3 regions of the Bartonella sp. HY761 genome follow, and region 2 is predicted to be linked to each of the others. Evidence: predicted binding sites of a transcription regulator. Region 2 holds the regulator's gene; each other region holds the start of a gene.
What was found. Region 2 encodes PhoB, which activates phosphate uptake and scavenging genes when phosphate is short. Its sites were predicted from a motif close to TGTCATNNANCTGTCAT; they were not measured.

Region 1 (10,406 bases), 680 kb from region 2:
CGTCTGTCAACAATGGATTGACACAAATATTGTCTTTAAATTGCATTGTTGAAATACGAAATTTTGCAACATGATCCTTTGCGAAACAATTTTAGGAATAGCAGCTCCTAAAAAATACAACATTCAAGCTGTAACTAAACGACAATTATTCGTCATAACGATACACGGAATATAAAAAAGGAGCTGTACCATTTAATTTGAACGCAATGGTATCAGGAAATTTTGTAAGAACCCAAAGATTAAATGTGAGAAGAGCCGCCCCAAATATGAATATTTTCAAGGCTCTTCGACAAAGTTACCGCGTAAATTTGCCATATCCTGAAAGGACGCAAAAACATCCGCAATCTATAGCGTCGTGTAGCTCAAATGTGTATACCATCCACTTTTCGCCTTCATCCGCTTAAGTCAAAATTGTATATTTTTGCAGTTTATTGTACTTGTTTTTTTAATTAATGAGTCCTGCCCCTAGCTCAATGCCAATTAATATTCATAAAATAATTGGTGATCACGAATTATTATTTTGATTTTTGCTCAAAATTTATCTTTGATGTAACAAATCGAACCCCGATAATGATCAAAAATGCAAAAAAATAAAACATGAACAATTTAATGACACCTAAAATTGACGACGGCATATTGCCAACGACAAAAGCTTTTCATCGCATTAGTCTTGCTATGTTTTTTGCAGGCTTTGTTACCTTTTCACTGCTTTATTGCGTACAACCTTTATTACCATCATTTGCCAATCATTTTAATGTGACACCTGCTGAAAGTTCACTTGCTTTATCACTTTCAACCGGTTTTTTAGCAATTTCAATTTTACTATCAAGTGCTTTTTCCGAAGCTTTAGGGCGACGAGGCCTTATGGCATGTTCAATGCTGGGTGCAGCCCTATGTAATCTTGCGGCAGCATTTGCACCAAGCTGGCACTGGCTACTTACCGCCCGCGCTTTTGAAGGTATTATGCTAGGCGGTGTCCCTGCCGTTGCCATGGCTTATTTGGCTGAAGAAATCTCGCCCAAAGGCCTTGGTAAGATCATGGGGCTTTATGTTGGCGGCACAGCCTTTGGCGGCATGATGGGTCGGGTGGGCATGGGCATTTTGATCGAATGGTTTGATTGGCATGGTGCGCTTGCAATTATCGGTATTATTGATTTTCTTGCTGCTCTTGCCTTTTACATCTTGCTGCCTGTTCCCCACCGTTTTATCCGCCATAAGGGCTTTGACGTTCGCCATCATGTCCATGCCTGGTTTGGTCATATTGGCTCCAAGCGGCTTTTATTAATTTTTTGCTATATATTTTTGATTTTTGGTGTTTTTGTTGCCATTTTGAATTATGCTAATTTTCGTCTATCAACTCCACCATTTAACCTTAGCCCTACACAAATTGGATTTATTTTTTTAAGCTTTATTGCTGGTATGATAGTATCACCTATCGCTGGTAGCCTTACTGAAAAATATCCACGTAGCAATTTACTCATTGCAGCAGTTTTTATATTATTTTTAGGGCTAATTTGTACCTTAAGCACATCGCTTAATATCTTCATTTTGGGTATCACCTTGATAACGATAGGCTTTTTTACGGCACATACGGTTGCAAGTACTTGGGTTGGGCGCATAGCTATAGGTGCTAAAGGACACGCATCTGCGCTTTACCTTTTGTTTTATTATATGGGTTCAAGCTTTATCGGTGCTTTTGGCGGTTGGTTTTGGTTTAAAGGCGGCTGGACAACGGTAATAATCTTTACAAGCTGTTTGCTTTTTCTTGCTTTAATTTTGTGCTTTTACATAAAAAAGGAAGCTGAGGGAGTAAGTAAAACTTAAAATTTGCAACATGCAATAAAGCTTGCGCCTCGAACCGCTCAGCAAATAAAAAATGCTATTGATCAGCTTCAAGCACAAGAAGAGTTTCTGGACGATTAATCAATAAGGGCAATTATTTAACAATATTTTTTAAATAAAGATACTCGAAATTCTATAAAGGCAGCGCATTTGCGCTACAAATACATTACCATTAAAATTTGCGATAAAATTTTTGTATAACTAAAGATATCCTTTGGTATTTCAGCTAATATACTCAGTTTCAGGCGCCATTAATTTGAACGAAATGTTATGAAGAATTTTCGTGATAACCCAAAGATTGAATGCAAGAATAGCCGCTGAGAAATATAAATATTTTCAAGGCTCTTCAACAAAGTTACCGTGAAATATACTTCTATCCTGAAAGGACACAAAAATAAATTAAATCTACATTCTCATAGAACTTCAATGTGCATATTACCTTACTTTCGCCTATCGCTAACATCGCACATATTACTGATTACAGAAATTATGAGCAGGACCAAATGTGTCACACAGCAGCCATAACAATAAAAGATCGCCTGTTGGGTTGGTTAGATAAAAGCAATATAATTGTTTTAACATTAAAGCAGGGCAATTAGTTTAAAACATGTTTGCTATAGGCGTCAAACCAAAAGCCGCACCTTACTAAAGGCATAACCTGCAATGATAAAACCTATTTGCCCTTAAATTGCGTTGAATTTTACCTATTTAAAAATTTTACTGTTAAAATTTGCAAAATTCTTGTATGGGTCTTTTCAAAATTAGAAAAATTCAAAACTTATAATAATATTTCTTGAATAAAGAGTTTGGATAACAACCAAGCCATATAAACACATCAAAGTTTTTCATTAAGCCATGATGTATCCCTTTAGGAATGAAAATAAGGACTATATGATGAGTGAGCTTCCAGCATGCCCACAATGCAATTCAACCTATACTTATGAAGACGGTAGCAACTATATTTGCCCCGAATGTGGTAATGAGTGGAATGCATCCACCCAAAGTGGCGATAAAATTGTTGTTCGTGATGCCAATGGTACTGAGCTTAATGATGGCGACACCGTAAGTGTTATCAAAGATCTTAAAGTAAAAGGATCGTCTTCGGTGGTTAAAGTTGGCACTAAGGTAAAAAACATTCGCCTTGTTGATGGAGATCACGACATTGATTGTAAAATTCCTGGCATTGGTCAAATGGGACTAAAGTCTGAATTCGTCAAAAAAGTGCAAGACTAATTGCAATTTATTGGGGCATTTGATGCAATAGTGTCTATGCCCCAATCTCTATATTTGCAAAACTTTGCCTGATTGCGGCCGTTAGTTATGCAGCCAATAAGCCTTATAGCTTTAATACCAACCAACTAACACCTTCATAGGCAAAAAAACATCACAAAACGTCTTGCCTTCTGCAACTACAAAAGAAAACCTCAATCGACAGCAGTGTAAAGGTCAAATGGGCAAGATGCCAACCATACCGCATTAATAATGCGGTTAATATTCAAATCTCGTTTAAATGCCTTTGGCGATTATATCGATACGTTAAGACTGCATCTCTACGCAACAGCTTTGCCTATATGAAGAAGATGCATAGCTAAGTAGCGGTCTCAATTCACTTTTTCTTCATCACAGCAATAGCAATAGCAAAGAGCTAACAATCATGCTATTATAAGTGACGAAGGCTATCGCAGTTTGAATTGAATTTGTCTTTTTATAATATTACATAATCATCAAATAAGATGTTTCTAATGATTCAATTCTTATAGCTAAAGTTTATTTTCGTCATGGAAAGCTATTAAATATAATAGCAGTAAATTATAATACAGTTACGTATTATTATAGTATATTATTAGATTGACTTATATTTTTTCGATATCTTGTTAAACTAGCACAACCTATCAGCATTTTAAAATATCTTTTTAAGTCCTAGATACTAGGCATATTTGATATATAAATTGTGAGAATCATAAAAATAGCTAATTAGAAAAAAACTAATCAATAAAAAAGCTAATAAGAATAAATCAAACTATACTTGTATCATAACTGGATAAATTATGGAAAAATGAATGGAATCTGAACAAATATTCAAATTAGCTTTCATTTCGTTTTTAAACTTCAATTAAAATTGGTAATTTATTAAAAATACTATTGGATTATTCTTTCGATATGGCTTATATATAAGCTATAAATAATACAAAAAGGAGTTATTATGATTAAGAAACTTATCCTTGGCTGTTCATTGCTTTTACTCGTTCCTGCTGCTGCAAGCGCTCAAAGCGCCACTGGCGAATGTGCAATAGAAAAAGCAAACATCCAAAAGCAAATTGATTATGCCCGTCAACATGGCCATACCCATAAAATTGCAGGCCTAGAAAAGGCTTTAAGTGAAGTAAACCAGCATTGCACCGATGCAGGTCGCCGTGCAAGCAATTTACAAAAGGTTGCTGAAAAGGAACACAAAGTAGCTCAGCGTAAGGCAGAACTAGAAGACGCCAAAATGGGCGGTGATGCCAAGAAAATTGCTAAGAAGACCAAAAAGCTTGACGAAGCTGTCCGCGAACTTGAAGAAGCTCGCAGCAACGTTCGATAATTTATTAAAATCATAAAACAGTTGAGACCCCTGCATAAATTCTTATGCAGGGTTTTTTATGTCAATAAACTATTTGATTGAAACGTTTTCAATCACAGGCAAGCCATCAATATGAAGGTTAATCTTATTGACATTTGATGGCGGAGCTATAAATTTGCCTTTCCACTGACCAATACGTGGTGTTTTTGTCATATCATAACTAAAATTCAGTTTAAGATCTTGGGGCGCAGAATCTTCTGCGGCATCAAGCGGCCATTTTTGTTCACCACTACTGATAAAAACTAAATCGCGATTGAGCTTTTCATAAATAATGGCACCACTAAATGGTTCAACCACCGTATTAAAGCGAACCTCAATTTCAACAATATCACCTTTGCGCTTAGCGCGAATAACTTCAGCCTTAGCCGTATCTTTTAAAATGCTAATAATTGGTTTTTCAGCAGCCAACACTATGCTTGTGTTGGTGCCAAATAATCCCATGATAGCTATCATAGACAATGTGAATTTACTTAACAATTTCATGATCTGCTTCCCACCTTAAGCTATAAAATAACATAGATCTGATGATTTCCATTTATTGCCTTCAAACGCCATTTAATCCTTTTTTAGCGATAGAGGCTTTCATACTCTTTTAAACCAATTAACCCGCCAAAGCCGGTAAAGCTTGGGCGGGCATTTCAAATATTAATGCTAGTTTAAACTATTAGGATTTATTTCCCCTGTGCTAGCGGCGTTTCTTTCAAGCCAAACGCAGCAAGAGAAGCACGAAACACATCTGTATTATCAACATAAATCTGATTTTCTTCTGCTGCATGATAAGCAGCAAGACCAGCATCTTTTTTAGCTACATCACGGAAGAATTCTGCACCTTTACCATGAGCATAAAGCGGAACCAATTCACGTGTGTGGGTATCTGTATGCCAGCGAACAAGCGGCAAAGCACCAGCGCCTTGATTGATAAGGTCCGAATAGGCAGTGCTATTGCTATCTGGTCCCTGCAACAAACCGTTACCATGATCAGTCGTTACGATGATTAGGGTTTCATCCCATGATGAATTGGCCTCAACCCACTCTGCAACCGCTTCAACCGCAAGGTTAAAATCGATTTGCTCTTCAATTAAACGCGGCAGATTATTAGCATGTGCGGCCCAATCAACCGCACCACCTTCAACCATCAAGAAAAAGCCTTTTTCATTTTTTGAAAGCACATTAAGTGCGCCTTTGGTCATGGTTGCAAGGCTTGGTTGGTTTTCAAGAGGCTGCCCCATGGCAACGCCTGGACGATTAAACTGAGTTGTTAAATGATTTTGAACTGTACCAAGTAGCTTGGTTTTATTACCAAGATCAAACTTACCTGCAGCAAGTTTTTCGAAATCCTCTTTGGTTTCGATGAGAACATAATCTGTTTCGCCGTTTTTAAGCTTATCCCAAGTGTCTTTACCACCTACATAACGATAGGCTTTATCATCCTTGGCCTCAACGGGCTTGCCTTCCTTATCGAAGTTTGGATGTCCTGCCCCCATGACAACGCTTGCCATACCAGAATTAACGATATCTTGCGCCATCGCGCTATATTCATTACGACTAGCATTATGCGAGAGAAAGCCAGCCGGTGTCGCATGAGTCCACTGCACAGTCGAAATCGAGCCCAATGAGCGACCACTTTCAACTGCGTATTCACCAATATGTTTTAGCTTGGTATCATTATTCGACCAATTAATAGCATTATTATAAGTCTTTTGTCCTGTTGCCAAAGCTGTTGCTGCAGCAGCACTATCGGTATAGTCGGTACGTGTATAGTCATAGCCTTTGAAATAACCAGGATAATTACCAAGCGATCCCTTGAATACTTCATTACTTGGTGCCGCATCCCAAAGCTCAGATGCATTGAAAGTAACTGAACCATCATTAGTTTTGGTTGGCGTATTAGACGTGTTGAGTGGATAGGTTGACATAAATGCCTTAACATCAAAATCATCATAGACCTCATGGCCAAGAGCACCATGGCGATAATAGCTTGCTGCACGCCATGTATTGATACCCGCACCATCAGTTATTAATAAGATAACGTTTTTTGCAGGTGCATCTTGCGCCATTGACGGAGAAACAGCACCGCCAAAGACAGTTGTAAGGCCAAGAGCCAAAAGTACAAGTTTATGAAGTTTCATGGAGTATCCCTTTTTGCCAGAATGTAGAATGCGGATACTGCACCTATATTTCAGTGATATGACACGTCGCTATTTTCGGACAAAAACGAGCTAATACATTAAGGAAAATAAAAATCCCAACTTTTTTATAAGAAGTGGGCGGTTTTCTGCCAATTCATTTTATCAAAAAGCATTCTTGAAATAAAATTCATTTTTTATTCAAAAATTGTTTTATGATAAGATACCTACAACGAAGCTTTTTATATGGATATAAGCTAAGCGAAGAAAAAGGTCATCAACCCGTTATTTTTGGCCAAGCTTATAATATGCCAACAATGATGAGCCGTAAAATGGTGGATCTTGTTGTTGCCGATGGAAAGCCGGTTTCAGATCACCCAAGTCTTGAAATTACCAAGCTATCTAATTTGATTTTTGTGCCAACTGGTTTACCAATTGACGACCTTGAACCGCAACTCATCTTTGCCAATGAACTTGTCGAAAAGGGCATTGATCTTGATCGCATCATATTGGTGCTCAACAAAGTTACTGAAAGCAAAGTAGCTGTGCGTGAAACAAGACAATATTTGCAAAACGGCGTTAAATTTCATGTGGCCAAACAAGACAAAGCAGCCGAAACCGCTTATCAACGCGCCCCAAATTATGCCCTCGTATTATCAGAAGTAGGATCAAATGTTGGTTTATTAAAAGCAGTGATTTTTTAAGCGCTATTGGTTTACCAGTCGTCCATGCAATTTTAACCATGGCATGCTTGGTAAAAATGGATTATGCGCCAGGTATTCTGGTCTTACTGTTTCTCATTGCTTTTTTATTATGAAGTGTTTTTTCTCTATATAATTTATCATCGACAACAGGCAATCTATTGGTTGAAGCTGTATCGTCGGTACGTATTGTGGTTGAGCGTTTGGATGATTTCATGCGGAGTTTAACCAATACAACGCAAAATGTTGCCACCACCATTACCAAATCAAGTAAAATGACGGCACTTTCTACCGCCAATAGTTTAGCTACAGCGATACATATGGCTGCAAAGAAAGTATGAACCAATTTTCGTTGGGCACATCTTGTTGCGATACGCCGCCAACGTTTAAGTTTTGCAAACAAGTTTTCAATCTTATGAGGTAATTTCTAAATTGTTTTGTCAAAGTATATGATTGTGGCTGTACACATTAGGGAAGGAAAGATCAAACAACGCTTGCCTTAACCAGTCTGTGTCAATACCTCTGTCAACAATCAGTTCTTGCGCATCAAGCAGAACTGGTAACAGAAGAACCGCGCCTTTATAGTTACTTACTTGTTTTTCGCACAATAATAGACATATTGGCTTGCCGTCTTGATCGCAGACTAAATAAATTTTGAACTTGGTGAGCCTTTTGTGCGTCCAACAGGATACCCCCTTTAAGCAGACTTGCGATAGTACAGTGTGCCTTGTGATGATTGTTCAATTACCTGGAAAGCCATTCAATAAATCTCTTGGTATATCGCCCCCATAAAAAGCCCCGCCCAAAAGCGGGGCTACTGATAATGCTTTTTAATAACATAGATGACTAAAAATATTTGCGACAACACTCAATTTTGTAAAAGGCTTGTGACCGCAAAGCATCTGTTCTTCAGCACTAATGCTTGCCATTAAGGCACCATGCTTTTCACTAAAGCAGTCAGTATCTCTTCACGGCTTTTTGACGGCTCTTTATCCTTCAGATACGAAACCACAAAAAATGCAAAGTTTTCTCCTATGTTTAATTGCGAAATTTCATAACAACTAATGTTATTTTTTAGACAGCCTTTCACAATCTCAATTTGTTGTCCGGCGATTGTTTGCTTTGTTTTCTTAGTATCGTAAATCCTACTTAAATACTGTGCAACCATTTCATCTCTTGCTAGCTTGAGAGTTTCATTAAAAGCCATAAAAATTATCGACTCCCACATGCCGTTATTATACGAGACCGCCGTGCCTTGATCACTCTCGATCAATTCTCCAGTCTCTGGATGCTTTATTTCAATACCCTCCCAATCTGAAGGCAACGTTACAGTTTTACCTGTTAATTTATTTTTCCACTCACCATGAAGGGGAAATGGGATGGCAGGGGCATCACTGACACAACTCAATAGCATCTTATCAAATAGTGGAGCCAGTTCCTTCGACTCAGCATTGTTTAAAATTTCGGTTGGCTCTTGATTAGGGCTTACTTCGACTTGGCGATTGATCAAACAGTAACGATCTTGTTGTGCTAAGAGAAGGGTTTCTGTTATTTTGTGTTCAGAACCAAAAACATCCTCAATGGACACCAACCGATAGGCATCATTCCCATCAATTTTGAACCCAGCCCAATCCTCTATGATTTTGAAATTTTCGACACTGCGCGATCTATTTTCTGTGAGCTGTTTTTGAAACTCTTTAATGTTATCAATTGCAAAACGCCTTACTGTTACTGTTGCTACTTGCTGATAGGTGGTCCCTTTCAAAAGATAGTATGATTGCCCCGGTAAAATTTCTAACAAGCTCTGGCCTTCCAATAGATCTACCGTCTTACCGGTGCGCTCATTTTTCCACTGCGTGGCCGAGGCTTGCATCAGTCCTCCCCAAAAGAACAACAATACCAAAGCGATTAAATTAAAAACAAACTTCATTAGAGCCTCACTCAATTTATTATCAGATGATCTTATACGGCCTTGTCGCAAATATCATTCGTAATCTACACTCATTTTGTTAATTTGTTATTTTGATAATTACGGCGGGCTTTAATTACGCACTACATTCTCAAAATCTGTGCTTGAAATTCAATTACTATTGAAAAGGTTTCTAGATGTTTTAATAAAAAATGGACTTAAAGCCCCTTTATTTTTATTTTGTTTTGTGCATTTCTTATTTGCATCATTGCTTTGAAATATTACAGAGGGCCAGAAATGTTTAGAATTTTATTGTTAAGTTTATTGCTAGTCACCCAACCGCTAATTTCATCATCATTTGCAAATGCGCAATCCAACAATTTCAGTGCAGATAAAGCCGAAAGAACGCGTCAAATTAACAAAGCTAAGTGTGAGCAATATGTTAAAGTAGCATCCTCGTCCATGAGCCTGAGACAAATAGGCGAGCCCTTAAATAATCTGCTTGAGGGAGTAAGTAGAACCAAAGTAAGTGAAGAAGCAAGGAAAAATCTAAGAACGATTATGTCTGGTGCCTATTCACACCCAATAGCTAAAACTAAAGAAGGAAAACAAAAAGCAGTTAGAGATTATACGAAGACTATTGCTTCAAAATGTGTAAATGGAACATTAAAGTAATTTAAAAAAAAGCATTAAGCCCCTTTCATCAATGTTTTACGCAACTTTGCCAAGTCCAGCATCTGCGCTGTAGTTTACAAAGCCATGAGAGCAGCAATATAAAAAAGCTTGCAACAATAGTGTTAGCCGTTGTGGATTATCCATTTGCTTTATTGGCATTATCAATTTTTATTTTTGATGACCCCATCCGCCAGTGTAAATTGTTGGCTTATTTGTTTTGCTATCCCATCAATTGCAATATATTCCGCATTTATAAAACCTCGTAAGGCTTAACAAGTAGATGGGATTGCAACACAGCAACTTTCATAAACCAAGTAGGCAGCTTTGACTGAATTAGAAGATTTTGATTTTGAAAGCTTCGCAGGCATTCTAGCTGCTAGGAACAATGATTGATTTCTATATGGCGAGAAGCTTTTAGGCTTGAAAAATAGGTTAGCCGTATCAAACTAAAAAGCACGGACAATCGTAAAAGCCATGGAACCTCCATTTCGATTTTTAAAGGTTTTCATGACCCTAGTAGCAGCGGTGCA
Region 2 (10,406 bases):
AAGCCACTTTTGGAAATTTTGGCAGGTATTCCCACAATTGTTTATGGTTTGTTTGCGCTTTTAACGGTTGGACCATTTTTGCGTGATATTTCAGCAGCACTTGCTGGTGGTCACGCCTTTATCATGTCGCAAAGTGTGCTAACCGCCGGTCTTGTGATGGGAATTATGCTTATTCCTTTTGTGTCGTCCCTATCCGATGATATTATTAACGCTGTTCCGCAAGCAATGCGTGATGGTTCTTATGGTTTAGGCGCTACCCAATCTGAAACAATCAAACGTGTGACATTACCTGCCGCCTTGCCTGGTATTGTCGGTGCGCTACTTTTAACTGCTTCACGTGCGATTGGTGAAACGATGATTGTTGTTTTGGCGGCTGGTGTTGCTGCTAATATTACGATTAATCCTTTTGAACCCATGACCACAATTACCGTTAAAATTGTCAACCAGCTAACGGGTGATCTTGAGTTTAATTCGCCGCAAACGCTCGTTGCTTTTGCTCTAGGCATTACGCTGTTTTTTATCACCCTTGTTATTAATATTTTTGCCCTTTACATTGTGCGCAAATATCGGGAGCAATATGAATGAGTGAGATCTCAATGAGTGCCGCCCCAAAACCTCGTCGTGATATTGGTTTAAAAAAGCGCTATCGTGCCGAACGTCGTTTCAAGGCCTATGGCATATCAGCAATTGCAATTGGCATATTATTTCTCGTAATTTTGATGACCTCGATCCTATCAAATGGCTATACGGTTTTTGGGCAAACGACCATGATCCTATCTGTCAAACTTGATAAGGCGATTATTGATCCGAAAGATCAACGGGCGACCAATCCAAATGTTTTGCTGACAGCTAATTATCCGTTATTGGTTAGAAACTCATTGGCTCAACAGTTGCAGGTTTCCTTGGATGACCGCGCTAAATTGCGCCAGATTAATGCGATGTTTTCTGATGGTGTCCGTGTGCAATTGCGTGAAATGGTGACTAAAGATCCAAGCATTATCGGTTCAACCCAAACGGTAAAAGTATTAGCGTCAAGTGATATCGACCAAGCCTATAAAGGCCATATTGATCTTTCAGCTCCTGAAACAAACCGAAAAGTAAGTGATCAGCAAGTAGCTTGGATGAATGAACTTGCTAAGGATGGCGCGCTATATAAAGCTTTTAATACTGGCTTCTTTATTAATCCACCATCAAGCCGTCCTGAAATGGCTGGGCTTGGTGTCGCTTTCATTGGTTCGCTTTACATGATGTTAATCGTGTTAATACTGGCATTACCAATTGGTGTTGCGGCTGCAATTTATTTGGAAGAATATGCCAAGAAAAACAAGTTCAACGATCTAATTGAGGTTAATATTAATAATCTTGCAGCTGTTCCCTCGATTGTTTTTGGTTTGCTTGGTCTTGCGATTTTTATCAATTTCTTTGGTCAATATTTTGATATTAAGCGCTCTTCCTCATTGGTTGGTGGGCTTGTTTTAACCTTGATGACCTTGCCAACCATTATTATTGCGACGCGTTCTGCCTTACGTGCTGTTCCACCATCTATTCGCACAGCGGCTCTTGGTGTGGGTGCATCAAAAACCCAAATGGTTTTCCATCATGTGTTACCATTGGCAGCACCTGGAGTACTAACGGGTACAATTATCGGCATGGCACGCGCTTTAGGTGAAACCGCACCATTATTGCTTATTGGTATGGTGGCGTTTGTTGCCAATTATCCGGTAACGCCGAATGATCCTGCAACCGCATTGCCGGTACAAATCTTCATGTGGATTTCTGAAGCTGAACGTGGTTTTCAAGAGCGCGCATGGGGTGGTATTATTGTTTTGCTTGCCTTTATGACTTTGATGAACATAACAGCCGTTATTTTGCGCCGCAGATTTGAGCGCCGTTGGTAGTGAGCGGTTGGAACAAAACCAAATTTTAAGGTATTAAAGTGAATTTTTGACGTTAATTTTAGCCAGTTCGGGATAAACTAAAATTATATGGCAAATAGACTTTTAAAGGAAATGGCTGATGGAGCCCAAGATGAATATCAAAATGCGTGGACAAGATGTGCGGGTCTTTTATGGCGACAAGGAAGCGTTACACGGCGTAAATCTTGATGTGCCTGAAAACATGGTAACGGCCTTGATTGGGCCATCAGGTTGCGGTAAATCGACATTTCTTCGTTGCCTTAATCGTATGAATGATACCATTGACGGTGCACGCGTAACCGGTCTTTTGACCCTTGATAATGAGGATATTTATGATCCTAGTATTGACGTTGTCGAGCTACGCGCAAGGGTTGGTATGGTGTTCCAAAAACCAAATCCTTTTCCAAAATCTATTTATGAAAATGTGGCCTATGGTCCGCGTATTCATGGTTTGGCTAAAAATGCAGCCGCGCTTGATGAAATCGTTGAAAAAAGTCTTATTAAAGCTGGTCTTTTTGAAGAGGTTAAAGATCGCTTGAAAGAGCCTGGAACGGGTCTTTCTGGTGGCCAACAGCAGCGTCTTTGCATTGCGCGTGCTATTGCTGTTAGCCCCGAAGTCATTTTGATGGATGAGCCATGCTCGGCGCTTGATCCGATTGCGACCGCCCGTATTGAAGAACTCATCGACGATTTACGCCAAAATTATACAATTGTTATTGTGACGCACTCGATGCAGCAAGCGGCGCGTGTTTCGCAATTTACTGCAATGTTCCATTTGGGTGATTTGGTCGAGGTTGGTGAAACTGAGATGATGTTTACATCGCCTAAGGAACAACGGACTCAAGATTATATTACGGGCCGTTTTGGCTGATTTATAAGGGATAAAGCTCATGCCTACGCATATTGTTCGCTCTTTCGATGAAGAATTGCAGTATTTAACCCAACGAATTGGCGAGATGGGTGGCTATGCGGAACGCATGGTGGAACGCTCGGTCGATGCTATTATTCGTGACGATTTAATGCTTGCTGATGAGGTTGTAGCAGAAGATCGTATTCTTGATGAAGCTGAACGCGAAATTGACGAACGTGCAGTGACAATCATTGCTAAGCGCCAACCAATGGCGATTGATTTGCGTGAAGTTGTTGGCGCTATTCGCATTGCTGCCGACTTGGAGCGCGTTGGTGACATGGCGAAGAATATTGGCAAGCGTGCTGCAGCGATTTCTGAAAATCGTCAACCAACTTCGTTTTATCGTGGCTTGGAAAATTTCGCGTCTCTTGCTGTAAACCAGTTGAAAGAGGTCCTTGATGCCTATTCCATGCGCTCGCTTGAGCGCATTGATATTGTGCGCAAGAAAGATGAGGAACTAGATGCTATCTATACATCGCTGTTCCGTGAATTGTTGACCTATATGATGGAAGATCCGCGCAATATTACGGCTTGTACGCATTTATTATTTTGCGCCAAAAATATTGAGCGCATTGGCGATCATGCGACCAATATTGCTGAGACGGTTCATTATATCATCAGTGGTAATTATCCGACCAATGAACGACACCGCGAAGATTTAACTCATACTTTGGTGACGGAAGAATTGGAACAAAAATAAGACTTTGGTTTCATATTGGGGGAGTGGACTTTCCCATATAAGGATTAAGGGTAACAATAGAATATATCAGCTCGTTAAAAATGTTGGAGTGAATATTTATTCTTAATAGGCCTAAAATATTAGATTTTTAGACGTGATATCCATGAGGGGGATCACGAACAATATTGTTATGGCATGTCACAGCATAAATACCTGTGAAAAATTATATTGAGCCATAGAATTATTGTATGTTTGATTAACCACTCATGGTTTTTTGTGAGGGACGTGGAAAATATGGCGCGAGTACCAGAAGTTGCGGTTGTTGAAGATGAAGATGCACTAACAATCTTATTGCGCTACAATCTTGAAGCTGAGGGCTATAAGGTGCGAGTCATTATGCGGGGGGATGACGCCGAGTTCGAGTTGGAGGAAAACCGACCTGACCTTGTTTTGCTGGATTGGATGTTACCTGGACTATCCGGCATAGAATTATGCCGCCGCTTGCGCCAGCGTGATTCAACCGCTCATTTACCGATTATTATGCTAACTGCGCGCGGCGAAGAAAATGAGCGTGTACGCGGATTGTCGGTGGGCGCTGATGATTATGTGACTAAGCCATTTTCAATACCAGAATTAATGGCACGCGTTAAAGCATTATTGCGGCGGGTTAATCCAAGTACTTTGGCGCATGTTTTGTCCAATAATGATTTAACTCTTGATCGGCAACAGCACCGCGTTTTTTTCAAAGATGTTGAAGTAAAACTAGGGCCGACAGAATTTCGCTTGCTTGAGTTTTTTATGATGGCACCTGGTCGCGTCTTTACGCGAACGCAATTATTAGATGCAGTGTGGGGCAATGATAATTTTGTTGATGACCGTACGGTCGATGTTCATATTCGCCGGTTGCGTAAAGCGATTAATATTGGTGAAAAAGATCTTATTCGCACAGTGCGTGGCACTGGCTATTCATTCGGATAAGTGCTTGGGCGCCAGATCTATGCTACGTTAAAATTGCATAATTTGTTTTAGAATTGGATTAAATATGTGGATGTTAACTCTTTCTTAAACATAAGAACATGTTTTAGCATTGGTTTTGTAGCGCAGTGCTGTCATTAACTTTTATTTAGGAACATAACGCCAAAATTGAGTATAAAGCGATTATATTGCGTTGATTTGGTGTTTTTTATGACAAAATTGCCATTTTGCCTTTTTTTCGCCATATATATTACGATTGTGTAATCCGGCACTATGCCTTGGATAAATTAAAGAGTGAGAAGTCTATTGCGGTTTTCAATTAAAGCGAAATGGATGGCACTGGTGGGAGTATTGCTTGCTCCGCTTGTTGTTACAGGTTGTTCCAATAGTGGGAAGAGCATTGCAAGCCTTGGTGGTGAAAAGACTTATTCTTACCCATTAAGTGAGCGCACTTGTTTAGAGCGCGCAATGTTTTTTGAGTCTAACCGTTCTAGCCGTGAAGGCATGATTGCTGTTGGTACTGTGGTTATGAACCGCGTAAATTCAAGTCATTATCCAAAGACCATTTGTGCCGTAGTTGGTCAGCCTAAGCAATTTGCGCCAGGCGTATTGACCCGTCCAATGAATTCTAAAGCTATGCCTGATGTTCAAGCTGCTGCTGATGCCGTATTGCGCGGTGAACGCCACCAAAAATTGAAGAATGCTATGTTCTTCCATACTGCTGGTCTTAAATTCCCTTATCGCAATATGCATTATACTTTGGTTGCCGGTGGCAATGCGTTTTATGAAAAACGTGGCCGCGATGGCAATTTGCAGCTTGCAGTTAATGATCAGCCTTATAATGTTGCTTTAGCCTTTGCTCAGGAAAAGAACGGCGCAGCGCCGAAATTTGATCGCGTTATCCGTCAAGAAGCTGAAACTCGTAGCGAAGCCATTGCAGTTGCCCAAAACATTGAAACAGCTAAGCCTGTTGCAATGCAGCAAGTTGCTATGCGTGAAGCTGCACCAATCGCTAGTCAATCACAAACTCATGCAGTGCGACAGGATGCGGTTGCAGCAATTATCGAGCATGTCCCCGTGCCAATGCCATCGCCGCGTGCCGAGCATGAAGAGACTGTTGCCCTTGGTTATGCAATTCCTGAAGCCCGTCATGCTGATGTCATCGGTGCCATGTTATTGCGACAGCAAAACCAATAATATTAAGATTTAATGGTTATCGTTTTTTAAAGGGCGCTTTAAGCGCCCTTTAATTTATTAAAAACATTTTCATAATGGATAAAATGAATAAACTATTGCCCGCCTATTAATTTTACATCTCATTTGATAGTTGTAATATTAATTTAACAACTCAACGACTTTTGCTAAGGTTTAAGCGAAATTATAATGCATGAATTCGCTTTTTGATAAATTGCAAAGTGATAGCTGTGCCAATATGTGGTGCGCTCAATATCCCATAGTAGAACTGTATATGCGTGCTGAAAATGCGTTTATTGCAATATATAGTTAGAAAAATAATGATAATTATGAGCGAATCTAACGGCGATTTAGAAATATAGGACGAGGATGTAAGCATGCAAAATAAGATGGTTCGCAGACTTGTTTTAAAAGGTAGTGCCGCTTTAACGCTATTATCTTTGACACCTAGTTTCGGTATTTCAACTACTAACAAGGCTGGCTCTTTTGGCTGTTCTGCGCCAGAAAAATTAAATGAAGAAGATTTATCAAACTCGAAATCTTTGAAAGATAAAGAGCCTAAGCGAGCCATGGTCTATTGGCTTTATACAAAAGATGGTAGTAGCGTGGCGCAAGCTGATATTCACCAAGAAATTTATCGCAAACGTTTAATAGGATCAACGGCTGTCAGCCATAAAATCGCAGTTTAAGCTCGTATATAATAACGTTTGTTTTTAACCATTCTTAAACTTGTTGACTCATGGATTTAATGCAGTGGATTGCTAATTGTCTTCGGCTAAATATATAACCTAACAAAAGCCTTTGATCAAAAACGCCCTATTTTCATATGGTGTTTTGAATGCAATCTATACGTTATTGTGCGTAAATTCCAAATGGTAGAAACTTTGTAGCAAAAAAATGCCCTGAATTTTCATTCAGGGCATTTTAATAAATAAAGATAATGTTTAATTAGACCTGACGCTCGACCATTAATTTCTTAATTTCGGCAATTGCCTTGGCAGGATTAAGGCCTTTAGGGCAGGTTTGCGTACAGTTCATAATGGTATGGCAGCGATAAAGCCGGAAGGGATCTTCAAGCTTATCAAGGCGGTCACCAGTTGCTTCATCGCGTGAATCTGCAATCCAACGATAGGCCTGCAATAGAACTGAGGGCCCCAGATAACGGTCACCATTCCACCAATAGCTTGGGCAAGATGTTTGGCAGCAAGCACATAAAATGCACTCATAAAGCCCATCAAGTTTCAATCGGTCATCATGGCTTTGTAGCCATTCTTTTTCAGGGGTTGGCGATACGGTTTGTAACCAAGGCTCGATCAAACGATGCTGGGCATAGAAACGATTAAGATCTGGTACCAGATCCTTGACCACTGGCATTGAAGGCAATGGATAGACCTTAATTGGGTGCTTAACTTCATCCATGCCGGTAATACAAGCAAGGGTGTTAGAGCCATCAATATTCATGGCGCATGAACCGCAAATACCTTCACGGCAAGAACGGCGTAGCGTTAAAGTCGGGTCAACATGATTTTTGATGTATAAAAGACCATCCAAAATCATTGGCCCGCATGAATCGCGATCCACATAAAAAGTGTCAAGGCGTGGATTTTCGCCATCATCTGGCGACCAACGATAAATGCGAAATTCCGTTAAGTTCTGGTTTTGCTCTGGCTTTGGCCAGACCTTGCCTTTCTTAACCGTAGAATTTTTGGGAAGGGTCATTTGAACCATAATTTTGCTCCCCTAGTAAACGCGCTTCTTAGGCGCGATTTTCTTTGGATCAATACCACCATCTTCATAGCGGGTAAGTGGATCCACATGCACAGCACGATAGGAAAGACTAACTTCGCCTTCCGGTGAAAGATGAGATAGTGTATGCTTACGCCAGTTGACATCATCGCGATCTGGGAAGTCTTCACGGGCATGAGCGCCCCGGCTTTCCTTACGTGCAACAGCCGAGTAAACGGTACAAATTGCATTGGCCATCAGATTATCAAGTTCCAATGTTTCCATCAAATCTGAATTCCAGATCATCGAGCGGTCTGTCACTTTCACATCTGGTAATTCTTTCCAGATAGCAGAAATACGTTCGCAACCACTTACTAGCGAATCTTCTTGACGGAAAACAGCCGCATCTTCCTGCATGGCGCGTTGCATCTTGTCACGTAGCTCGGCTGTCGGGATTGAGCCATTGGCAAAACGAATGCGGTCAAAGCGTTCCATGATTTTGTCACAAGCTTCAATATTAAGCTCAGGAATTGGACCATCGCGGTCAATTACTTTTGAAGCCCGCAAAGCGGCAGCACGACCAAAAACCACCAAATCGATAAGCGAGTTAGAGCCAAGACGATTGGCACCATGAACTGAAGCGCAACCTGCTTCACCCACTGCCATTAGGCCTGGTTGAACGCGATCATTATCTTCTTCAGTTGGATTTAACACTTCGCCCCAATAATTGGTTGGAATACCGCCCATATTATAGTGAACGGTTGGCAATACTGGAATTGGGTCTTTGGTAAGATCAACACCAGCGAAAATACGGGCTGATTCAGAAATACCAGGTAAGCGTTCATGAAGAATAGCTGGATCAATGTGGCTAAGAACGAGAAAAATATGGTCTTTCTTTGGACCAACGCCACGTCCTTCGCGAATTTCAATGGTCATGCAGCGTGATACAACGTCACGCGATGCGAGATCCTTGAAAGATGGCGCATAACGCTCCATAAAGCGCTCACCCTCAGAGTTGATGAGATACCCGCCTTCACCGCGTGCGCCTTCAGTAATCAAACAGCCAGAGCCGTAAATACCCGTTGGGTGGAATTGTACAAATTCCATATCCTGCAAAGGAAGACCTGCACGTGCAACCATGCCGCCGCCATCACCAGTACAGGTATGGGCAGAAGTTGCTGAGAAGTAAGCGCGGCCATAACCACCAGTTGCTAACACAACCATCTTGGCAGAAAAACGGTGAATTGTACCGTCATCAAGGTTCCAAGCCACAACGCCAGTACAAACACCGTCGGTCATGATGAGATCAAGTGCGAAATATTCAATGAAAAATTGCGCATTATGTTTTAGGCTTTGGCCATAAAGCGTATGTAAAATAGCGTGGCCAGTACGGTCGGCAGCCGCGCAAGTACGCTGCACGGGTGGGCCTTCACCAAATTCAGTGGTATGGCCACCAAAGGGGCGTTGATAAATCTTGCCTTCTTCGGTACGCGAGAATGGCACGCCATAATGTTCAAGCTCATAAACCGCAGCAGGTGCTTGACGGGTGAGATATTCCATCGCATCCATGTCGCCAAGCCAGTCAGAGCCCTTGATGGTGTCATACATGTGCCATTGCCAGTTATCAGGTCCCATATTGGATAGGGATGCTGCAATGCCGCCCTGTGCGGCTACTGTATGCGAGCGGGTTGGGAACACCTTGGTAATACAAGCGGTTTTAAAACCTTGCTCGGCCATGCCCAAGGTTGCACGCAAACCAGAGCCACCAGCGCCAACAACAATAACATCGAACTCGTGGTCGATATATTGATAGGATTTTTTATCCTGCGCTGCCGAAGCATTTGAATTATTACTTGCCATGGAATTTAACCTCCCAAAGCGATTTTTACGAGTGCAAAAAGGCAGGCTGCACCCATAATGAAACAAAAGAAAATATTAAGCGATAGGATAAAAACGCGGAGATAATGATTAGGGAAATAATCCTCAATAATTACCTGCATGCCTAATTTCATATGATAAATGCCAGCAATAACCATTACTGCCATAACAACTGCAATAATCGGGTTTGATAAATAGCTGATAACGGTTGCATAATCTTTACCAACCAACATGATGAGCAAGATGATAAAGAAAATAAATAGCGGCACATTTGCAAAGGCTGTCAAACGTTGGCGCCAAAAATGGTCAGTACCATGTTTAGCGGAGCCAAGACCAATGCTTTTATTAAGCGGTGTTCTAAAATCTTTCATCACACCCTCCTAGCGCACAATATAGCCGACAATCCAAATAAGGAGTGTCAGAACAATTGAAACTACAATGGTTGACCAAGCCGTTTTGGTGGCTAAGTTTTTCTCTAAAAGAGCAGGGTTGGTATCCCAGAATAAATGGCGCACACCACCAACGAGATGGTGAACAAGTGCCAAAGTATAAAGGAATAGTACCGTGCGCCCTAAAAATGAGCCAAAGAGCCAATTAACTTTTTCAAAAGCAACTTCACCCATTGATGCTGAAATAATCCAAGCAGCAAATAAAAATGTGCCGAAATAAAGCGCGCCACCTGTCGCGCGATGGGCAATAGACATTGCCATCGTAATCGGCCAACGGTAAATCTGAACGTGGGGTGAAAGAGGCCGTCCAGAAGGTGTCGTATCTGTCATGAGCGTTCCTGACCTGACATGTGATCGTGATATTGCAAAAAACAATATCGGCAAAATAATGAATCCGTTTCCATTCTCTAAAGAATCAAAACAGCTTTTTCTGCCGTGTAAGAAAAAATTCTCACACATTCGACCGACTGCCTGATGAAGCGGATTAAAGGTCACGTTCACGGGCGTACGGCTTGGCAACGGCGCAAAACGCCGCTCAGCTTGCTTTGCTTCTAATGCGGAATTTGATTCACGTCAAAGCAAGAAAGCATTTTTTCGATCAAAAGATTGAGAAAATAGAAAAAAATGTGTAAAAATATAGTTTTAATCGTTTGAAAAACTTGATTAAAATTTGAAGGTTT
Region 3 (10,406 bases), 650 kb from region 2:
AAATATGGATCTTCTGAAAGTGGATTGGTTGCAATTTCCGCTTGCAAAGTAATTTTGGCATAAGCCATGATAACCGACAATTCTGGACGGGTTAAGCCAATTCTCTTTGCTTGGCGATCAGCTAAGGCTTCATTATCTGGTAGGACTTCAACACGGCGATCAAGCAGTTTTACCCGTTCCAAATCATGCATGAAGCGAATTTGATAAGGCAAATCAACCACTGCGCGTTTTTCCGCCAGGGAAAGGGTTAGCGGTTGCAGATAATTATTGCGCAAAACAAGGTTCGACACGTCATCGGTCATGCTTTTTAGCAAAATATTGCGATCAGGACGGCTTAGTTTACCTTGACGCATGGCGCTTGCTAATGCGATTTTGATATTCACTTCAACGTCAGAACAATTAACGCCGGCAGAATTATCAATTGCATCGGTATTGCAACGGCCACCTTTCATTGAATATTCAATGCGGCCGCGCTGGGTCATGCCAAGATTAGCACCTTCACCAACCACTTTTGCTCGTATTTGCGAGCCGGTGATACGGATAGCATCATTGGCATGATCGCCAACTTGCGCATCATTTTCACCTGATCCACGAATATAAGTACCGATACCGCCAAACCATAAAAGATCAACAGGTGCCTGCAAAATAGCATTGATGATTTCAAATGGCGTGCCGCTCGTTTTGTTAAAGCCAATAGCTTTAGCAGCCTCGGGGGATAAGGTAATAGTTTTTAACGAGCGAGAGTAAACACCGCCGCCATTTGAAATTTTTTGCTTATCATAATCCTGCCAGCTTGTACGTGGTAGGTTAAACAACCGCTCACGCTCAGCAAAGCTTGCGTAGGTATCAGGATTTGGGTCAATGAAAATATCGCGGTGGTCGAAAGCCGCAACAAGGCGCGTTTTGGTTGATAGCAACATGCCATTGCCAAATACGTCACCCGACATATCACCAACACCAACTGCACTAAATTCTTGGGTTTGAATATCGTGATCAAATTCACGGAAGTGGCGTTTTACCGCTTCCCATGCACCTTTTGCGGTAATGCCCATGGCTTTATGGTCATAGCCAGCAGAACCGCCTGAGGCAAAGGCATCATCAAGCCAAAAATCATTGGCTTCACTAATGGCATTAGCGGTATCTGAGAATGTTGCTGTACCCTTATCAGCGGCAACAACAAAATATGGATCATCACCATCATGGCGGATAATATCTTTTGCCGCAACGACTTTGCCATCAATAATATTATCGGTTATGGAAAGCATTGCGGTAATATAGATGATATAGGCTTGGCGAGCAGCTTCACCAATGGCAGCACGGTCATTGGTTACTGGTAAGTGATGGGGATAAAAACCACCCTTTGAGCCAACTGGAACAATCACCGCATTTTTTACTTGCTGGGCTTTGACAAGACCAAGAACCTCGGTGCGGTAATCTTGCCGGCGATCGGACCAACGCAAACCACCACGCGCTACAGGGCCAAAGCGCAAATGCACACCTTCAACCGCTGGGCCATAAACAAAAATTTCGCGATATGGACGCGGATCAGGTAAAATATCAATCAAATGCGGATCAAGCTTAAAGGCAAGGGTTTTGCGTTCGCTACCATCAGCTTCGCGTTTATAGGCATTGGTGCGCAAGCTTGCGTTTATTAAAGTGCGGAATGAACGCAAGATACGATCATCATCAAGGGTTGGCACATCTTGCAATTCGAGCTCAATACGATCGCGCACTTCAGCTTCTTTTGCCTCACTACCATGATGGGGGCAGGTTGGATCAAAGCGCAGGCGGAAAAGGCTATAAAGATCGCGGGTAATATTGGGGAAGTTATTGAGTGCGCGTGCAAGGTTATCCTGCGAATAAGGAATACCAGCTTGCTGTAAATACCGTCCATAAGCACGCATGATAACTATTTCGCGCCAATCAAGCCCAGCTGATTGAATTAAGCCATTAAACGCATCATCATCAGCATCTTCTGCCCAAATGGCTTCAAAAGCTTCAGCTAGTTTTTTGCCAATTTTTGTAAGATCAACCTTGGTTTTATGGGCGTTTTCAAGCTCCATATCGTGAAGGAATACGGTTTCGCCAACACCATTATGCAATTCCAAGGTTTGTTCGGCAATGACGCGGAAGCCCATATTTTCCAACAAGGGTACGCGCAGTGATAGTTCGAGCGCATCGCCAAGATGGAATAATTTTAGTGAGACAAATTGCGGCTCTTCTTCTATGTGATGATAGAAATTAACCTCAAGCGGATTGTTTTTTGAAAGCTTGTGAATTTCAGCCGCGTCAAGCAAGGCGCTATCGGCACTAAAGCTGTTGCGATAACTTTGTGGCAAATCCATCGCAAGGCGAACAGTATCCATATTAATGCGCTTTTTGCTAGCAGCAAGTTGCACGCGATCTTCCCAATTGCGGATAAGTCCACCAACATCTTCTTCAATTTTGGCTTGTGAAAATTCAGGAACAGATCCACCCTTACGATGAATGATGTAATGGACGCGAGTTAGACCATTATTTAAAAATAGCGGATAAAATTCAAAAAAGTCGCCATCAAAAACCTTGATGAGATATTGGCCCAATTTTTCGCGCGCCTTGCTGTCATAGCGGTCGCGCGGCACAAAAACAAGCACTGACACAAAATGGCCAAATGGATCGGGGTCGGCAAGAACGCGGACGCGTGGACGCTCTCCAAGTTCAAGAATTTGTTCAACATTATTTGTTAGTGTATCAACATCAATACGGAACATTTCATCGCGCGGATAGCCTTCCAAAACATTGATGAGACTGCGGCCAGAATGGTCTTCCATATTAAAACCAAGACGGTTGATAACCGCCTCAGCTTTGGGCTTCAAATAAGGAATACGCAAAACAGAGCTTGTATAAGCAGGTGCGGTGAAAAGTCCAACAAGGCGTAATTCGCCGGCAATATCGCCTTGTTCATTGAATAATTTCACGCCAATGTAATCAAGCCAAACACGGCGATGAACGCGCGAACGGATACGCGCTTTGGTTACAATCATCAAGTCAGGGCTTTCCATAAAGGACAAGGCCTCACGGGTGATTTCTTCCATTGCATGTTCACGCAGAACACGAATGGACGCATCGGTCAAAATGCCAAGTTCGGTACTTGCTTCACCAAGGTTAGCTTCATTTTTATTGGTCTTCTTGGTTTTATCGCTATCAAGGCGATATTCGCGCATGCCAAGCAGGGTAAAATTATCATTTTTTAGCCAATTTAAAAAATCAGCAACACGCTCGGCATCACCACTGCGACCACGTGGGTGGTGGGCGCGGTAATGGCGAGCAACATCGTCAAGTGTGTCAAGCATTGGTTGCCAATCGCGCACCGCAGCTGCAACCTGCTCTAAAACATCGCTTAAGCCTTGCTTTAACATGTCGCTTTGTTCTGGTAGCAATAATGGCACATGGATTTGCATCAAGCTCTTGCGTTGCTTGCCTCTTGGGGCAGGGCCGCTTGCTGTTTCACGGCTAACGCTTAAAGATTGATCATCATTTTGCGCAACATCAATAACAGGATGTGAAACAAGATAGATTGATGGGGTGTTTTCGCTAATTTCAGCCATGACAGAATCAAGCAAAAAGGGCTTGTTATCATTAACAAGGGTGATAATGCTAACTGGCTCACCAGAACGATTACACGCATCATTGTCTATGCGAATAAGCGAAGCGCCATTTTCATGGGCAAGAAGCGCCTTTTGGGCAATGATCGCCGCATTGGCTAGCTCTCCTGATGCATAGGCTGTAATATCTTCCTCTGGAACATGTTCAAACAACAAAGCTTCAAAAGCCGCATTAGCCTTATTGTCATCTGATAGCTTGATTTCTTTGTGCATTAATGGTGCTGCACCCGATGTCATGATCAATTCAATCTCCCAATGATCCTGTTTATTCGCGTCATCTAACTTGAAATATGGCAGTCTTCATCAGCCATAAATTAGATTCTGTAAATGACTATAGTGATTGCATACATATAAGGCAATCTGATTAATTTTTCGCCAATATTTTTTTGCAGTAAATTATAATGGAATGTCGCAAAGATCTCGATTTAGGGCTTATGATTGGGGCTTTATCGTGGTGGCTTTTAAAAATTTGCTTTTATTTGTTAAAAAATCACGAAAAAATGACAGGTGATATATTAGGTGATTTTGCCTAAAAAATAATCAATTTGTTTAATTTGTCAAAAAATGATCGCCTCTTTTGCTATTTATTTTTCTGTCTTGGAAAGCTACATGCTTTATTGCCAAAAAACATCCCCATAAATTCAGTTGATCTTTAGAAACTTAAAATAGTCTATTGGGAATTGAAATTAAATCCATCTCATAGCTTTAGCATTGAGTATTATTAACTAATATAAATTTATGCAATTTGTGGCTTGGATGGCCTTTTATTTTCTTAATATAATATGCAAGGCATTTTTAGGGCCTTGGCAAGCAGCACGATGAAATTCAATGTTGAAATAGTTTAATTTCATGTTGAAAATTGTTTACCTTTTGCACTGCATGTCTAGGTCCTGAGCCTAGGAATAAAATATTCATTGTTTTTACTTTAGTAGAGGATGAATCACAATTTTATAAAACTCAATGCCAAAAGCGAATTGGTTCGAATGTTTAAGTAGAAAATGCCAATATTTCATTATATAAGTAATTTGTTATGTTATTAATTAAATAATCATATAATTTTAATTGAAATTTTGGAATTTTTTTCTATTTAGTCGCAAATTATTTTGAAATACCCAATTTCAGTGATAGACAAAGCTATCTTAATAGTTTCTTATAAGATTTAGCTGATATCATTGCAATCACTTATAGCGGAAGGGTTGCGTAAGCCCATTTGCCGATTATTTGTATATTTCGGGGGTGATAATACAACTATAGTGATATGATATTATGGCTGGGGTACCGTCTCCGATGGGTGAATTTTATATTCGCTCGTCGGAGATATATTGGTTTTAAAGTAATTTGATACCAAAAATTTGGAACCCTTTTTTATCGCTTTCTTTCTTAATTAGTCTAATAAGCATTTAATAAAGACATAAAGAGTTATCAATGTATGCAGATTGCTATTGATGACTTTACCTAAGATTTTATTCAAAATAATATTTATTCTAATTATAAGCTTCAATTGAAATGAAAAAGGCAGCATTAAACCGCCATTTTCAACAATTACAAATTTGTATTTTTATAAATTTAGGCACTTAAAAGCACGTCATCAGTTTCTATCTTAGTAAAATGGCCACTTTCTTTATCAAGTACCCACAATTCACCATATAAAATATCAAACCAGGCAGCATGTAGTTGCAACAGCCCTGCTTTTTGGCGCTTTGCAATCCAAGGAAATGTGGAAAGATTGGCAAGTGAATAACGCAGTGAAATGCGCTCCAATGCGGTTTGCCGCTCAGCTGGTGACATTGACTTATCACCACTAACCGCCTCAGCAGACGGCTTTAGCAACCCCATCCACCGGCCAATAAAATCGTCCGACGATAATGGTTTACTCTCCATATCAAGGGCAGCTCTTATTCCACCACAACGGCCATGCCCCATGACGACAATGTGCTTTACTTCGAGTGATTGTACTGCAAATTCAAGGGCGGCCGAGGTCGCGTGATATTCACCATCAGGCTGGAATGGTGGTACTTGGTTTGCAATATTGCGCATGACAAATACTTCGCCTGGATCCGTATCAAAAATTATTTCCGGTGCCGCGCGGGAATCGCAACAAGCAATCATCATAACTTCAGGCTTTTGCCCTTCAACCGCCAATTCCCTATAACGGTTTCGCTCACTGCTAAAGCGTGTTTGTACAAAATTTTTATAGCCATTTAGCAAATGTTCTGGAAACTCGTTCATTTCTGCCTCTATTTCTCTTAAACTTGTGCGATTTTCTGTACCAAATCGCAAACATCTTTTTAACGTTAACGCCCCTATTATGGTTCCAGCATTTTTATTTGGTAGATAAAGCACGCATGGTGATATGGGAGTGAGGGCGCATAAATAATGGATAGCTTTGTTCAAGCACCAATTCATTCGATTGTTTTTGTAACGTTGCACAAAGGCAATCAAAAACCGATGCAGTGGTAAATTGTAGGGCTGCCTTGGCACTCATTCCCGTAAGGTAATGACTTAAGAATAACGCCGACGTCAAATCGCCCAATCCATTAACAGGGTCTTTCACTATGCGGTGTTCGGCAAGCCAAATTTCACTGTCATGGACTAATAAATTGCCTGTTGCGTTTTTAAGCAGGGCTGCAGCCGATGTTATCAATACCATATCGCATTGGGTTGAGCGTGCGGCTTCAATAATATCTTCATTGCTATCAAGTTTGCGTCCCACCATCCATTCAAGCTCAGAACGATTAGGCTTAAGAATATTACAGAGCGGTACTAAATGATCTTTAATGGCTGTAGCTATATCCTCGCGCACATAAAGGCCACCCTCATCGGCCATGACAGGGTCGCATAAATAAGTTAGGTCTGGTCGCTTTTGCTTTAGCTTTTTTATGAGCTGGGCAGCAATTTCTACTTGCTTGGCAGAAGCAAAATAACCCGTCATGACCGCATCAATTTCAGTTGAATGAAGCGATGCTGCAATATCATCTGCAAAAGCAGAGAAATCTTCAATCGGGATATTTAAGCGATGCGCAACCCCGTGTCTTGGTTGCCACGTCATGGTAACAGTCAACAAAGTCCAAACATGATGCCCTAATGTTTCAAGGGCAAAACCAGAAGAGCGCACACCAACCGTACCACGAATGACATGGCTCGAAATGAGCAAAATGGTTTTGCCCTGATCAATTGTTTCCATATTTGTGCACTCCTTAATCAAGTTAATTCGCATCCCAATATCTTTATGCGATTTTCATGCTTAAATATTTCATCGCTTAATTTAAGAGTATTAGGTGGCAAATTTTTTATCATATTAGTAGTGCCAGAATATGCGATGAGATAACAGCTATTTTTCTAGAATATTTTTAAAATTGTCTATTTTTAATCATAAGCAGCGATACGATAAGGTCTAAAATAGTATTTTAGCCTTTTGAAATATGATTTGTCTAATCAAATTGATTTTTTAATTCTTATAGTTAAATCTGTCATTCTTTGCGCACAATAATTATAAATCGTTAGCCAAAGTACACGATGTTTGGTTATAATGAGACGGATTTTTAGTCTATGGGATGTGCATTTGATAAAGGCTTTTGAAAATGACGAATAAAAGTAAATTTTGGATTTTTTTTGTCGCCTTGTGGTTTGTTCCAGCATTTGCCTTGATAAGCACCATTTCAGCAGCCCATGCACAAGAACGAAAAACCTTATTTGATTTGCTTTTTGGTCCAAGGCAAGCTGCACCTAAAGCTATGCCTAGAAATACCAATCCCCCAACTCGCCGCAAACCAGTTAATAGGTCTCAACCTAAACCAAAGCCAGTCGCTACGCCAATAATTATTACGCCCCAGATTGAAAAATCAACTGATGCTAAGAAGATTTTATTTCTAGGTGACTTTGTCGCAAGTGCAATGAGTGAGGGGCTTAATGAAATTTATGCAGATAATGCTAACTATCGGATTATAAAACGTACCGATGGTTCATCGGGCTTGGTGCGCGAAGATCATTATAATTGGCATGAGAACATTGCTAAGATTGTTAACGAGGAAGAGGCTGATATCATTATTTTTGTTATTGGTGCTAATGATCGTCAATCTCTTAAAATCAATCGGCAAACGATGGAGTTTGGTAGCCAAGATTGGGATAAAATTTATCAAGAGCGCGTTGCAGCTATTGTAAAAGATTTGGAAGCAACACAAAAGCCATGGCTTTGGGTTAGTTTGCCAAGTTTCGGCAAACCGCAATTACATAAAAGTTCAGGGCGGTTCAATGCATATTATAATGCGGCTATTGGTAATACAAATGGGCAATTTATCGATTTGTGGAGTGGCTTTGTTGATGATAAGGGCGCTTTTGCCTTATCTGGTTATGATATGAATGGGCAAACGGCACGCTTGCGTACAAATGATGGTATCAGCTTTACACCTGCTGGCCGGCAAAAGTTAGCTTTTTATGTGAAAGCGCCAATTGAAGCGATTTTTGGCAATCAACCAAGTCCTATTAAAACCGATAATGTGCTTGAAAATGAAGAGATTGCTCCAGTAGAACAACCAGCGAGTGCTCAGGCTCCGGCGATTAAAGTGGTTGCCCCCCAAAAGAAAATTACCCGTATTCCGCCGATGAGTTTAACTGACTTGCCACAAGATGGATCAGAATTAATTGGAAAAAATCCAAGTGGTAATAATCATATGCCGATTGGCCGAGCTATGGAACAAAGTGACCAAAAAGGGCGAGCAGATTATTTTGTAACGCCTTAGGTTAACTTTTATAAATTGCAGCCTCTGCTTAGTATGAAAGTGAAAGACTGCTATTTGCTATATTTTATCTACAGGTTAGTTTTTTTCATTGGTAAGATGAGCATTATTGTTTTTGGCACACTCAATATTTGCTAGTTCTTGTACCAATTTGATCAAATTTTTTTGCCTTGAACCTTTGATGTGGTCAATATCATATTTATTAAGTGTTTTTGCACTATAATCATCAATTGTTTTTTCATCTAGATTATATTCAATAGATACATCAATATTTTGGTTAACCCAAAGACGATAATGTTCACAGCCTTGGTCTGGTATTGTATCCAATAAATAGACGCAATAAATATCATGATGCTGTTTTAAAAAATTCATAATCACATAGGCAACTTCATTGCTATCATGATTATTAGTCATGAATATTAGATTACTTGCAATCAATTTTGCTCTTAATTCATGCTCGTTAAACTTCATAAACGTTAAATTTTCTTAGAAAGTAAGTAAAGATTATATTTCATATAACGCAGTAATAATTAAATCACTGGAGCGGGTGAAGGGAATCGAACCCTCGTATTCAGCTTGGGAAGCTGCTGCTCTACCATTGAGCTACACCCGCATCGCGCTAGCAACTATTTCCAGTTGCGGTTATTGAAAAAACTCTCTATCATTTTTTTTAACCCCTGACAATCAAGCGATTTCTCTTTTCGCATCAAAATTTAAATAATTGTATGGACTGAGAAATTTTTACATATTGGGATAAACTGGCCCTTCTCCCCCTTGTGGGCATGTCCAATTAATATTTTGATTGGGGTCTTTAATATCACATGTTTTGCAATGAAGGCAGTTCTGCGCATTAATAATGTAGTTTTCAATGCCATCTTTCTCAATCCATTCATAAACACCCGCGGGGCAATAGCGCATTGATGGCCCAGAAAAAATCTGCAATTCTGATGTTTCCTGTGTGTTTAATGATTGCACTTTTAAATGGCAAGGTTCATTTTCTTCGTGATTGGTATTGGATAAAAAAACCGAGCTAAGTCGATCGAAAGTTAAAACATTATCTGGTTTTGGGTAAGATATTGGTTGGTGTTTTTGCGCAGGTTCCAAACATTGATAATCGGCTTTGCCATGGTTTAACGTGCCAAAAAGTGAAAAGCCCAATAAGCTTTGGCACCACATATCAAAACCGCCTAATTTAACACCAATCTTTGTTCCATATTTTGACCAAAGTGGTTTAACATTGCGCACCTTATATAAATCTTTACCAATATTACTATCGCGCCAAGTGGTCTCGATGTCCGTTACTTCATCATGGGCGCGCTTATCTTCAATTGCCTTTGCTATGAAATTGGCAGCATAAATTCCCGACAATACGGCATTGTGAGAGCCTTTGATACGCGGCACATTAACAAAGCCGGCGGAACAGCCGAGCAATGCGCCACCTGGAAAACTTAGCTTTGGAACCGATTGCCATCCGCCTTCGGTTATTGCTCGCGCACCATAGGCTATGCGCTTGGCGTTTTTAAAAGTTGGGGCAATAAGACTATGAGTTTTAAAACGTTGAAACTCATCAAAAGGTGATAAATACGGATTTTTATAATTTAAATGCACCACATAACCAACACTTACTTGATTATTTTCTAGGTGATATAAAAATGCGCCGCCACCGGTTTGATTGTCCAATGGCCAACCAGATGCGTGTTGTACAAGCCCCGGCCGATGTTGGGATGGATCAATTTCCCATAATTCCTTTATGCCAAGACCATATTTTTGCGGGTCGCAATCCTTGTCAAGTTTGAACCTATGTATAATCTGTTTGGCCAATGAACCACGAGCGCCTTCAGCAATAAGGGTGTATTTGCCAAGCAGCTCCATACCGCGCATATAATTGGTGCTAAGGCTACCGTCTTTTTCAACTCCCATATCACCAGTAGCAACACCAATCACAGCGCCGTCAGTATTATAAAGAACCTCAGTTGCGGCAAAGCCTGGATAAATATCAACACCCAAGGCTTCGGCTTGTACACTT

Region 1: a site for PhoB is predicted at 6,642-6,658, ahead of N6A79_RS09820 (alkaline phosphatase). Genes of this name have one in related genera too.
Region 3: a site for PhoB is predicted at 4,134-4,150, ahead of N6A79_RS00725 (NAD-glutamate dehydrogenase). Genes of this name have one in related genera too.

What each region holds. Positions count from the first base shown of each region.
Region 1 is NZ_CP104887.1:2,262,589-2,272,994, forward strand. It holds gene N6A79_RS09800 (MFS transporter) at 610-1,824, shown strand; gene N6A79_RS09805 (zinc ribbon domain-containing protein YjdM) at 2,737-3,075, shown strand; gene N6A79_RS09810 (DUF1090 domain-containing protein) at 4,046-4,426, shown strand; gene N6A79_RS09815 (hypothetical protein) at 4,496-4,948, opposite strand; gene N6A79_RS09820 (alkaline phosphatase) at 5,137-6,594, opposite strand; gene N6A79_RS09825 (hypothetical protein) at 6,807-7,295, shown strand; gene N6A79_RS09830 (hypothetical protein) at 7,454-7,633, shown strand; gene N6A79_RS09835 (hypothetical protein) at 8,221-9,222, opposite strand; gene N6A79_RS09840 (hypothetical protein) at 9,499-9,876, shown strand.
Region 2 is NZ_CP104887.1:2,937,917-2,948,322, reverse strand. It holds gene pstC (phosphate ABC transporter permease subunit PstC) at 1-585, shown strand, start outside; gene pstA (phosphate ABC transporter permease PstA) at 582-1,898, shown strand; gene pstB (phosphate ABC transporter ATP-binding protein PstB) at 2,029-2,787, shown strand; gene phoU (phosphate signaling complex protein PhoU) at 2,807-3,526, shown strand; gene phoB (phosphate regulon transcriptional regulator PhoB) at 3,800-4,483, shown strand; gene N6A79_RS12760 (cell wall hydrolase) at 4,814-5,677, shown strand; gene N6A79_RS12755 (hypothetical protein) at 6,052-6,363, shown strand; gene N6A79_RS12750 (succinate dehydrogenase iron-sulfur subunit) at 6,623-7,402, opposite strand; gene sdhA (succinate dehydrogenase flavoprotein subunit) at 7,415-9,259, opposite strand; gene sdhD (succinate dehydrogenase, hydrophobic membrane anchor protein) at 9,265-9,648, opposite strand; gene sdhC (succinate dehydrogenase, cytochrome b556 subunit) at 9,658-10,056, opposite strand.
Region 3 is NZ_CP104887.1:195,812-206,217, forward strand. It holds gene N6A79_RS00725 (NAD-glutamate dehydrogenase) at 1-3,857, opposite strand, end outside; gene N6A79_RS00730 (carbonic anhydrase) at 5,211-5,873, opposite strand; gene pdxY (pyridoxal kinase) at 5,968-6,828, opposite strand; gene N6A79_RS00740 (SGNH/GDSL hydrolase family protein) at 7,226-8,383, shown strand; gene N6A79_RS00745 (hypothetical protein) at 8,459-8,794, opposite strand; tRNA gene N6A79_RS00750 (tRNA-Gly) at 8,920-8,993, opposite strand; gene N6A79_RS00755 (electron transfer flavoprotein-ubiquinone oxidoreductase) at 9,122-10,406, opposite strand, start outside.